DNA from 2 places in the Arthrobacter sp. Hb9-2 genome. Region 1 is predicted to be linked to the other one. Evidence: predicted binding sites of a transcription regulator. Region 1 holds the regulator's gene; the other holds the start of a gene.

What was found. Region 1 encodes LexA, which represses DNA repair genes until DNA is damaged. Its sites were predicted from a motif close to TCGAACANNTGTTCGA; they were not measured.
Region 2: the regulator LexA is predicted to act here: its motif matches at 1,969-1,984, upstream of AC5RV1_RS02830 (LexA family protein).

The regions. Positions count from the first base shown of each region.
Region 1 is NZ_JBNHGJ010000037.1:2,354-6,942, reverse strand. Features, by position in the region: gene AC5RV1_RS17730 (ATP-dependent DNA helicase) at 1-1,652, shown strand, start outside; gene lexA (transcriptional repressor LexA) at 1,657-2,391, opposite strand; gene AC5RV1_RS17720 (LysM peptidoglycan-binding domain-containing protein) at 2,763-3,119, shown strand; gene AC5RV1_RS17715 (histidinol-phosphate transaminase) at 3,287-4,405, shown strand; gene hisB (imidazoleglycerol-phosphate dehydratase HisB) at 4,466-4,589, shown strand, end outside.
Region 2 is NZ_JBNHGJ010000002.1:254,569-259,157, reverse strand. Features, by position in the region: gene treS (maltose alpha-D-glucosyltransferase) at 1-166, shown strand, start outside; gene AC5RV1_RS02835 (Y-family DNA polymerase) at 216-1,496, opposite strand; gene AC5RV1_RS02830 (LexA family protein) at 1,524-1,955, opposite strand; gene AC5RV1_RS02825 (alpha/beta fold hydrolase) at 2,085-2,789, opposite strand; gene AC5RV1_RS02820 (beta-L-arabinofuranosidase domain-containing protein) at 2,802-4,589, opposite strand, start outside.

The sequences.
Region 1 (4,589 bases):
GGTTTCCCTCCGAGGAGCCGGCGGAGGGCCAGTTGTTTTCCCTGGGGGAGGACACCAGCGTCCCGCACTTTGCTGCGGCTGTGGGCGGTCCTGCTTCACAGCTGGGCAAGGAAGTGGTGCGCCTGCGGGAGTGGGCAGAGAAAACCACCACCGGTGACCGCGATGAGCTCCTGCCCGGCGTCACCGACCGTGCATGGCGGCAGGTCTCCGTCACGTCGATGGAATGCCTGGGTGCGCAGAAGTGCCCCATGGCCGCGGAGTGCTTCAGTGAGCTCGCACGGCAGGACGCCGCCGACGCCGACGTTGTGGTCACCAACCATGCCATGCTCGCCGTCAGCGCTTTTGAAGGGCTGGCGGTGCTTCCCGAATACGACGTCGTTGTGGTTGATGAGGCCCACGAACTCCAGGACAGGGTCACGGGCGCCGTCTCGGGGCAGCTGTCGGTGGCCATGGTCCACGCAGCTGCCGCCGGCGCCCGAAAGCACACTGCCATCGCGGTGGATGCGCTCAACGCCGCTGCCGCGAACCTTGAAGTTGCCCTGGCGGGAGTTCCCAACGGGTTGCTCCCCAACGGACTGAACGATGAGCAGTTGGACTGCGTGGACCAGCTGCGCGAGGCCTGCCGTGCTGCCTTGTCCGACTCCAAGGGGGACAGCAGTACAACGGCCGACGGCGGGCGGCAGCTCGCGCGCTCCCGGCTGATGCTCATCCTGGAACTCTGCGAACGGCTCCTTGCCGCGCGGGAGAACCGGGAAGTGGTGTGGTTTTCCCGCGCCAGCTCCTTCGACCCCCAGCAGGGATATTCCCAACCGGACGAGACTGCACCCGCGCTGATCAATATTGCCCCGCTATCGGTCGCCGGACGACTGCGGGAGGGGTTGTTTGCGGGGCACACAGTTGTCCTGACCTCCGCAACCCTGGCCATCGGATCCGCGTTCGAGCCCGCAGCTGGCGGCCTGGGGCTGGTGGGCGAGGGTGCCCCGAGCTGGACCGGCGTTGACGTTGGCTCGCCCTTTGACTACCCGAAGCAGGGAATCCTGTACGTGGCCGGGCACCTGCCCAAGCCTGGCCGGGGGGCGTCCCCTGAAGCACTGGAAGAACTGGAGGCCCTGATCCGGGCTTCCAATGGTGGTGCGCTCTGCCTGTTTTCGTCCCGGCGGGCGGCAGAAGAAGCGGCCGACGCGCTCCGGCCAAAGCTGGACATGACCATCCTTTGCCAGGGTGACTCCACCATGACGGCACTGGTGAAACAGTTTGCCGACGAACCCGATACCTGCCTGTTCGGCACCATGTCCCTTTGGCAGGGCGTTGACGTTCCGGGCGGGTCATGCCGCCTCGTGGTCATCGACCGGATTCCCTTTCCCCGGCCCGACGATCCGCTGATGACGGCGCGGTCCCGGGCGGTGGCGCAGGCCGGAGGCAACGGCTTTATGTCCGTTTCTGCCACCCACGCCGCTATCCGGCTCGCTCAAGGAGCGGGACGGCTCATCCGGTCAACGGGGGACAAGGGTGTGGTGGCGGTGCTGGACTCCAGGCTGGCCACCGAACGGTACGCAGGCTTCCTCCGGGGTGCCCTGCCGCCGTTCTGGTCCACAACGGACAGGAAGACAGCCATTGCGGCGCTGGAACGGCTGGCGGGGGAGAACGCCTGAAAGGCTAGAGGGAGCGCAGCACCGAAACAACCTTGCCCATGATGGTGGCATGGTCGCCCAGGATGGGTTCGTACTGCGTGTTCTGCGGCAGCAGCCAGGTGTGGCCGTCGCGCTGGCGGAAGGTTTTCACCGTGGCCTCGTCGTCCAGCAGTGCGGCGACGATGTCTCCGTTGGCTGCGTCCGCCTGGCGGCGGACCACCACCCAGTCACCGTCGCAGATGGCGGCGTCCACCATGGAATCGCCGGCAACCTTGAGCATAAAGAGTTCCCCCTGGCCCACCAGCTGGCGGGGGAGCGCCAGGACGTCCTCCACCACCTGGTCCGCCAGGATTGGACCACCGGCAGCGATCCGGCCTACGAGGGGAACCATGGCAGTGTCCATGGCGGTGGGAAGCGCGGTGACGCTGCCGGTGCCGGCAGGCAGGAGCGCAGCCGGCTCGGCTGTCTGCTTGGGCGAACCCCCGTCCAAGGTGAGGGGCATCAGCACCTCCATGGCGCGCGGCCGCTTCGGGTCACGCCGGAGGTAGCCCAGCTTCTCCAGCTGCGAAAGCTGGTGCGTGACACTGGAGAGGCTCGCGAGGCCTACCGTGTCCCCGATTTCGCGCATTGACGGCGGATAACCGTTGTCATTCACTGAGCGCTGGATGGTCTCGAGGATTTTCTTCTGCCGCGGCGTCAGGCCTTTGGCGGTCTTCTTCGGTTGGGAGGTTGCCCTGCCCCCGGCGGCTGCTGCTGCCATATTCGCCAATGCCTTTCGGTTGCCCCGGGCTCTTCTTGGCCCGGACCTGAAGTTCACGCCGTCATTGTCAGACCCTGCTGATCAACTGTCGAGGTGGTAGTTCCTGTCTTCAAAGCTAGGCCAGCCACATTGCTTTTTCAAACATTTGTTCTAGCGAGTCTCGACATTATTCGTCGATAGGTGCTAAAACAGGAGGAGCAAAGTTCGAATATGTGTTCTATTCGGAGCGTAGCCATTCGAAGACCCGGACCATCGGGTCTCGGGTAGCGCGGGTCCGGAGCGGAACGTCGGGCAGCACAGTAAAGGTCCAGGAGGGCTAATTCATGTCAGCTACATCTGCTTCGCAGGATTCAATTTCGGTGCATTACCTCATGTCCGGGCGGGACAAGCCGCAGGCTGCTCGTCCTGCACCGCTTCCGCCCCTGCGTCTGACGCGGCGCGGAAAGATCGTCCTGATCGGCATCCCCCTGGTGCTGCTGGCCGCCTTGCTGCTCTCCCTGGCGGGCTTCTTCAACGCACCCGCCAAGGCCTCGGACTCGCCGGCGGACCTGGCTGTGACACCAACCGTCACCGTCACCGTGCAGCCGGGTGAGTCCCTGTGGGCCATTGCAGGAAGCGTTGCACCGGAGCGGGACGCGCGGGACGTTGTGGCAGACATCGTGCAGCTCAACAATCTGACTGCGGGCGCGGTCCTCCCGGGGCAGCAGCTGTTCGTCCCCACCCGGTAGCCGCACGAAGCCCGGAGACGCCGCCCTGGGACTGGAAGCGCGCCCGGAAAGCGGGCAGGAGTAGCAGCGGGAAAGCCCCTGCAAAGGCTTCGCGGCAGCGGCACGCTGAGCGCGAACAGGAGCCCGTCACATTTTCCGGGGCCCGGCGCTGGCACTAAACTGTTCAGGTGAATGACCAGCTAGAGCGCCTCAACCGGCTACCCCTCCGCAGCAACCTCCGTGGGCTTACCCCCTACGGCGCGCCCCAGCTGGATGTCCCCATCCTCCTCAACGTCAACGAGAACACCCACGGTGTGCCGCAGGACGTTCGTGCGGCCATCAGCACAGCAGTAACAGAGGCTGCCGCCGGACTCAACCGCTACCCGGACAGGGAGTTCAGTGAGTTGCGGAAGGCCCTGGCGGAATATCTGGGCCACGGGCTGGATGAGTCGAATGTTTGGGCGGCCAACGGCTCCAACGAAGTCCTCCAGCAGATTCTCCAGGCATTCGGCGGCCCCGGCCGCACGGCGCTGGGCTTCCCGCCCACGTACTCCATGTACCCGCTGCTGGCCAGCGGCACGGACACCGAATACATCGTGGGCGAACGGGCTGACGGCTACGGTCTCAGCGCAGAGTCCGCGGCGCTCCAAGTGAAGGAGCTGCAACCCAACCTTGTGTTTCTCTGCTCGCCGAACAACCCCACCGGAACCGGCCTGGGGCTCGACGTGGTGGAGGCAGTGTATGAGGCCGGCGAAGCAAGCCAGGCAATCGTCATCGTTGATGAGGCCTACCACGAGTTCGCACACGACGGTACGCCCAGCGCCCTGACCCTCCTGCCGGGAAGGGAGCGGCTGATCGTCTCACGGACCATGAGCAAGGCCTTTGCGCTGGCCGGAGCTCGGTTGGGTTACATGGCGGCCGCTCCGGAGGTCACGGATGCACTGCGTCTGGTGCGCCTGCCGTACCACCTCTCCGCCGTAACCCAGGCGACTGCCCTCGCAGCACTCCAGCACCGTGAGGCGCTGCTGGCCGACGTTGAAGACATCAAGAAGCAGCGCGACCGGATCGTGGCTGAACTGATCCGGATGGGCCTCAAGCCCGCTGCTTCCGATTCCAACTTTGTGTTCTTTGGCGGCCTGGAGAACCCCCACGAGGTATGGCAGGAGCTGCTCGACGCCGGTGTCCTGATCCGTGACGTCGGGATTCCAGGCCATCTTCGGGTGACCGCAGGCACTGAGACGGAAACCACAGCGTTCCTCACCTCCCTGGAAAGCATCCTTGCCGGCCAGCGCACGCTTCATGCCTAGACTTGAAGTACCGGCGCTGGACGCCCTGAACCACTCCTTCTTCCCAAAGGACACCTGACCATGAGTTCCACCGGATCCAATGCGGCCGTGGCCCGGACCGCGCGCATGGAGCGTGCCACGAGTGAATCCTCCGTGCTCGTGGAGATCAACCTTGACGGTACCGGCATTTCGGACATCGACACCT
Region 2 (4,589 bases), on a different contig from region 1:
TGTCCAGTCCACCCATCTGGAAGCCGGCGCGCAGGTCCAGGACCTCTTCACCGAGGAGACCGTGGGCCAGGTGGACGACCTGCACAGTTTCTTCATCGAGCTCGGCCCATACCAGGGCACGGCGCTGCTGATCGAGGAACCGGTCAGCGTGGAGGACGAAGCATAGGGACAACTGTGGTGGGGACGCTTCCCCGGGCGGCGCTGCCTCGGTGCAGCTAGGCTGCCTTGACGAGCGGAAGCTCGTCCCAGTGGGTGGTGTACCTGGGGGAGCGCATGTCCCGTTTCATGGTCCAGTCCGGGCCGCCGCGGATCCCGGCGTGGCCCAGGCCGATGGAGCCGCGGCCGTAGCGGCGGGTGATGTCCTCCAGCAGCGGCCCGATGTGCCTTTCCTCGTGCGGGTTCTCAAAGGGCTCCAGCGGTTTCTGGTTGCCGCTGGGCCGCAGGTCCGTGACCATGATGCCGGCGCGGGCGTACTTGGCGCCGTCAATGATGGCGGGCAGCAGCGCGTGGGCGGCTTTGGTGAGGATGACAGGGTCCGCCGTCGGCATGGGAAGCGGGACGCACACGGACGGAAAGGACGTTTCCTGCGCGTTGAAGTGGGACGTTCCGGCGAAGGCGGTGAGGAGTTTGGCCTGCAGGTTGTGCTTGGCCAGCCGGCCGCTGGCCATTTGGGCATAGACGCTGAGGACCTGCCGCACGTCGTGGGCCCTGGTGATGGGAGTGGAAAAAGAGCGGGAGAAGATCAGCTGGTCCCGGCCAATCCGGGCCTCCTCCATGGGGATACAGGGTGTCCCCTGCAGTTCCAGGACGGTCCGCATCATCACCACCGAGAAGCGCTCGCGGATCCGGACAGGGTCTGCGCGTTTGAGGTCCAGAATGGAGTGGATGCCCATGGCGTTGAGGCGTTTGGTGATTCTGGTTGCCACGCCCCAGACCTCAATCACCGAGAGCCTGGCCATCAGTGCCTCCTGCTGCTCCGGCGGTACCGAATCCCAGCGGCAGACGCCGTTGAACGCCGCATTGTGCTTGGCCCACTGGTTGGCCAGCTTGGCCAGGGTTTTGGTGCGGGCGATGCCCACGCAGACGGGGACGCCGACGTTCCGGGCTGCCGCGGCCTTGATGGTCCGCCCGAGTTCCAGCAGGTGGTCCGGGGTGCCTTTAACGCCGAGGAATGCTTCGTCGATGCTGTAGACCTCCAGCCAGGCGGAGTAGCGGCCCAGCAGTTCCATCACGCGGGCGCTGATGTCTCCATAGAGTTCGTAATTGCTGGACTTCGCGATCAGGCCCCATTCCTTGGCCCGCGGTGCGAGCTTGAACCAGGGCTCGCCCACTCCGATGCCCAGGGCCTTCGCTTCGGGTGAGCGCGTGACGGCGCAGCCATCGTTGTTGGAGAGCACGATCAGGGGCTTTCCCTCAAGGGAGGGGTCAAAGGCGCGTTCGGCGCTGGCATAGAAGCAGTTGACGTCCACGTGGGCGATCTCGGGCATCTGCCGCATGATGGCTGGCCGGGTCACGCGTGTCCCTTAGACATGGTGCAGGCACCGGGTGGCCACGCCCCAGATGGTCAGCTCACTGAGGGCCGACACCTTGATATCGGGGTACTTCGGGTTTTCCGCCTGCAACACCACGCCCGTGGCGGTGATGCGAAGCCGCTTGACCGTCAGCTCACCGTCCAGGACGGCGATAACCACGCAGCCGTCCTTTGGTTCGAGGGCCCTGTTGACGATGAGTTCATCGCCGTCGCTGATGCCCGCGCGCTCCATCGAGTCGCCGGTGACCCGGACCACAAACGTGCTGGTGATGTCCTTGATCAGGTGCTCGTTCAGGTCTATCCGGCCGTCGAAGTAGTCCTGCGCAGGCGAGGGATAACCGGCAGCAACGGGCACCGGAGACACCCAAGCCAGCTGCAAAGAGAGTCCCGCATCTATCACACGGGGACCGACAACAACGCCCACAACACACCCTTATTCGAATATATGTTCGATACTCCGAGTGTACTCCCCGGTCCGGACATTCACAGCCAGCGGCCTTCCTTTCTGGCGGGTGAAGTAGAGCGCACGAAGCGACACATTGACGACGACGGCCTACGGCGTGCGCTCCACCGCCGCCTGGATGGCGCGGGCGAGTTCCGCGGGCTTGGTGAACTGGGGCCAGTGCCCCGTGGGGAGGTCGACGTACTCGACGTCGCGCATCCGGGCCAATTCGGCAACGAAGGGGTGGCCGCCGTCGATCCATTCCTTCAGCATGGAGGACGGAAATTCGCAGGCGATGATGGTGGCCGGGACGTCGTAGCGGCGCTCATCACTCAGGTGCTGCTGGTCGTAGGCGACGCCTTTCGGCTGCGGGATCGCCCGCGCACGGAAGGCCTGGCGAAGCCCCTCGTCCAGATCCACCAGGTCGGCGTCTTCAAAGCCCTCCCACGGCGGAAGTGGCACGTCGTCGCCCTCGGCGGGCAGTTCGTCGTTGATGACGCCCCCTTCGCCGAGGGGCCCGCTGTCCACGTAGATGGCCCGCTCCACCCGGTTCGGCCGGGCATCCAGGGCGGCGTGGATGATCGCACCCCCGCCGGAATGTCCTACGAGCACAACCTTGCCTTCGAGGGAATCGAGGAGGGCCACCACCGCATCGACATGGTCGCGGAGGCCGATTCCGGCACGGCTCGCGTCCACCGATTCGAGCCCGGGAAGCGTGAGCGGATGGGTCCGATGACCGGCGGCCTCCAGGGCCGGCGTCACCTCCTCCCAGGATGAGGCGTCCAACCAGAATCCGGGTACGAGGATGATGTCCATGACGGAACCCTACTACCGGGGAGGCACCGACAGGAGCTGGACGGACAGGAGATCCCCTGTCCGCATGCCGGGCAGCGCCGTGACGGTGAAGGCGAGTCCGCCGCCAGGGAATGCAGCCCGATAGGTATCCCCGATGCGAAAGTCGCTCAGCACCTCCCCGCCCTCCTGCTCCTGGCGGACAGGTTCGCCCAGAGGCAATCCGTTCAGACTCAGCTGATGGCTGCGGTTTTCGTCCGGGCGGAAGCGGACCCGCAACAGGCTGGCGCGGGCATCACGATCATTAAGGACGTAGGAGAACCACCCGGTTGCGCTGCGCCAGTGGATGCCCTCGCCGCCCCCGGCACGGGTGCCTTCACCACGGAAGCCATGGTCCGCCTCCGGCTGTTGCTCCCCGGCGGTTACGCCATCCACCACTTCCCCCTGTACGACGGCGGCCCGGTCCAGTTCCAGCAGTTCCTCCCGCCGCTCGCTGGGCTCACCGGAGGGCCAGTACACGGTGTACCGCTCGTCGTGGATGGCGTGGAACGGTTCCAGGACAACGGTGCCGGGTTGCCCGCCGGCGTCGATTATTGACAGCTCCGCCGTTACTGTGGCTCTGTCGCGAAGCCGGATGGATGCGGCGTTGGGGACCACGGGGGCTCCGGCAAGCGGCAGCAAGGGCCCCGAGGCCACGTGCCCCATCCGTTCGTCCGCAGCCTCGAACCCGGGTACGCCTTCCGTTCCCGCCCGCGATGCCAGCACCACGGGGCCGTAAAGGAATGAGACCCAGGGCGAACCGTCCGGCAGACCTTCTGATCGGAAGCCGGGGGTCAGCCGGATCCGGACGTCGGAATCGCCCTGCCAGGTGCGGCTGATGCTGACGTGGCCGGCGCCGGCCGGCGCGGCCCCACCGTCGACCTCAAATGCCGCGGCCCATCCCGGACGCCTCAGGGTGATGGTGGCCTCGACGGAGGTGTGTGCCGTGACGTGCAGTGTTGCCTCGTCGGAGTTCGGGAAGTCCGTGTCGAGCCTGACCTGCAGGCCCTTATCCGCCCAGTCGAGGGTCGAGGGGATGTAGAGGTTGACGAGCAGTTCGTTCCCGCTGTGGCTGTAGATCAGTTCACCGTAGCGGGCATGGTTTTCCAGCCCCGAACCGACGCAGCACCACATGGACTCCTGCGCCCGTGAATAGACGCGGTAATGCCGGGGGCGCATGGGCGTGAAGTACACAAAGCCGCCGCGGCGGGGGTGCTGTGAGGACAGGATGTGGTTGTAGGTTGCCCGTTCATAGAAGTCGACGGCGGCCGGGTCGCCCAACTGTTCAAAGCGCAGCTTGGCCAGCTTCAGCATGTTGTAGGTGTTGCAGGTTTCGGGGCCCTGGGCATCAAGGATCATCGGCGTGAAGTCGGCTGAGGGATGGAAGTGTTCCCGCACGCTGTTTCCGCCGACGGAAACGGAGCGGCGCAGGACCACCGAGTCCCAGAAGCTGGAGCTGGCCTGCTCGTATTCCCGGTGGCCGGCGGCGGCGAGCCTGGCGTAGCCCACCGCCTTGGGGATCTGGGTGTTGGCGTGCAGCCCGTCCAATTGGTCCTGGCCGGCGGCGAGCGGCTCCAGGATGGCGCGGTGCGCGAACCGGTGGGCTTCCTGAAGGTAGTCGGCCCGGCCGGTAATTCCGGCAAGGATGGCGAAGGCGTCGTTCATGCCGCCGAATTCAGTATGCAGGAGCTCCTCAAAAGCCTCGCCGGAAATCTTGGCCGAAATGCCCAGCCACCAGTCGGCAAGCCCGGCGGCGATCTCCAAGGCCTCCGCTGATCCCGCGTA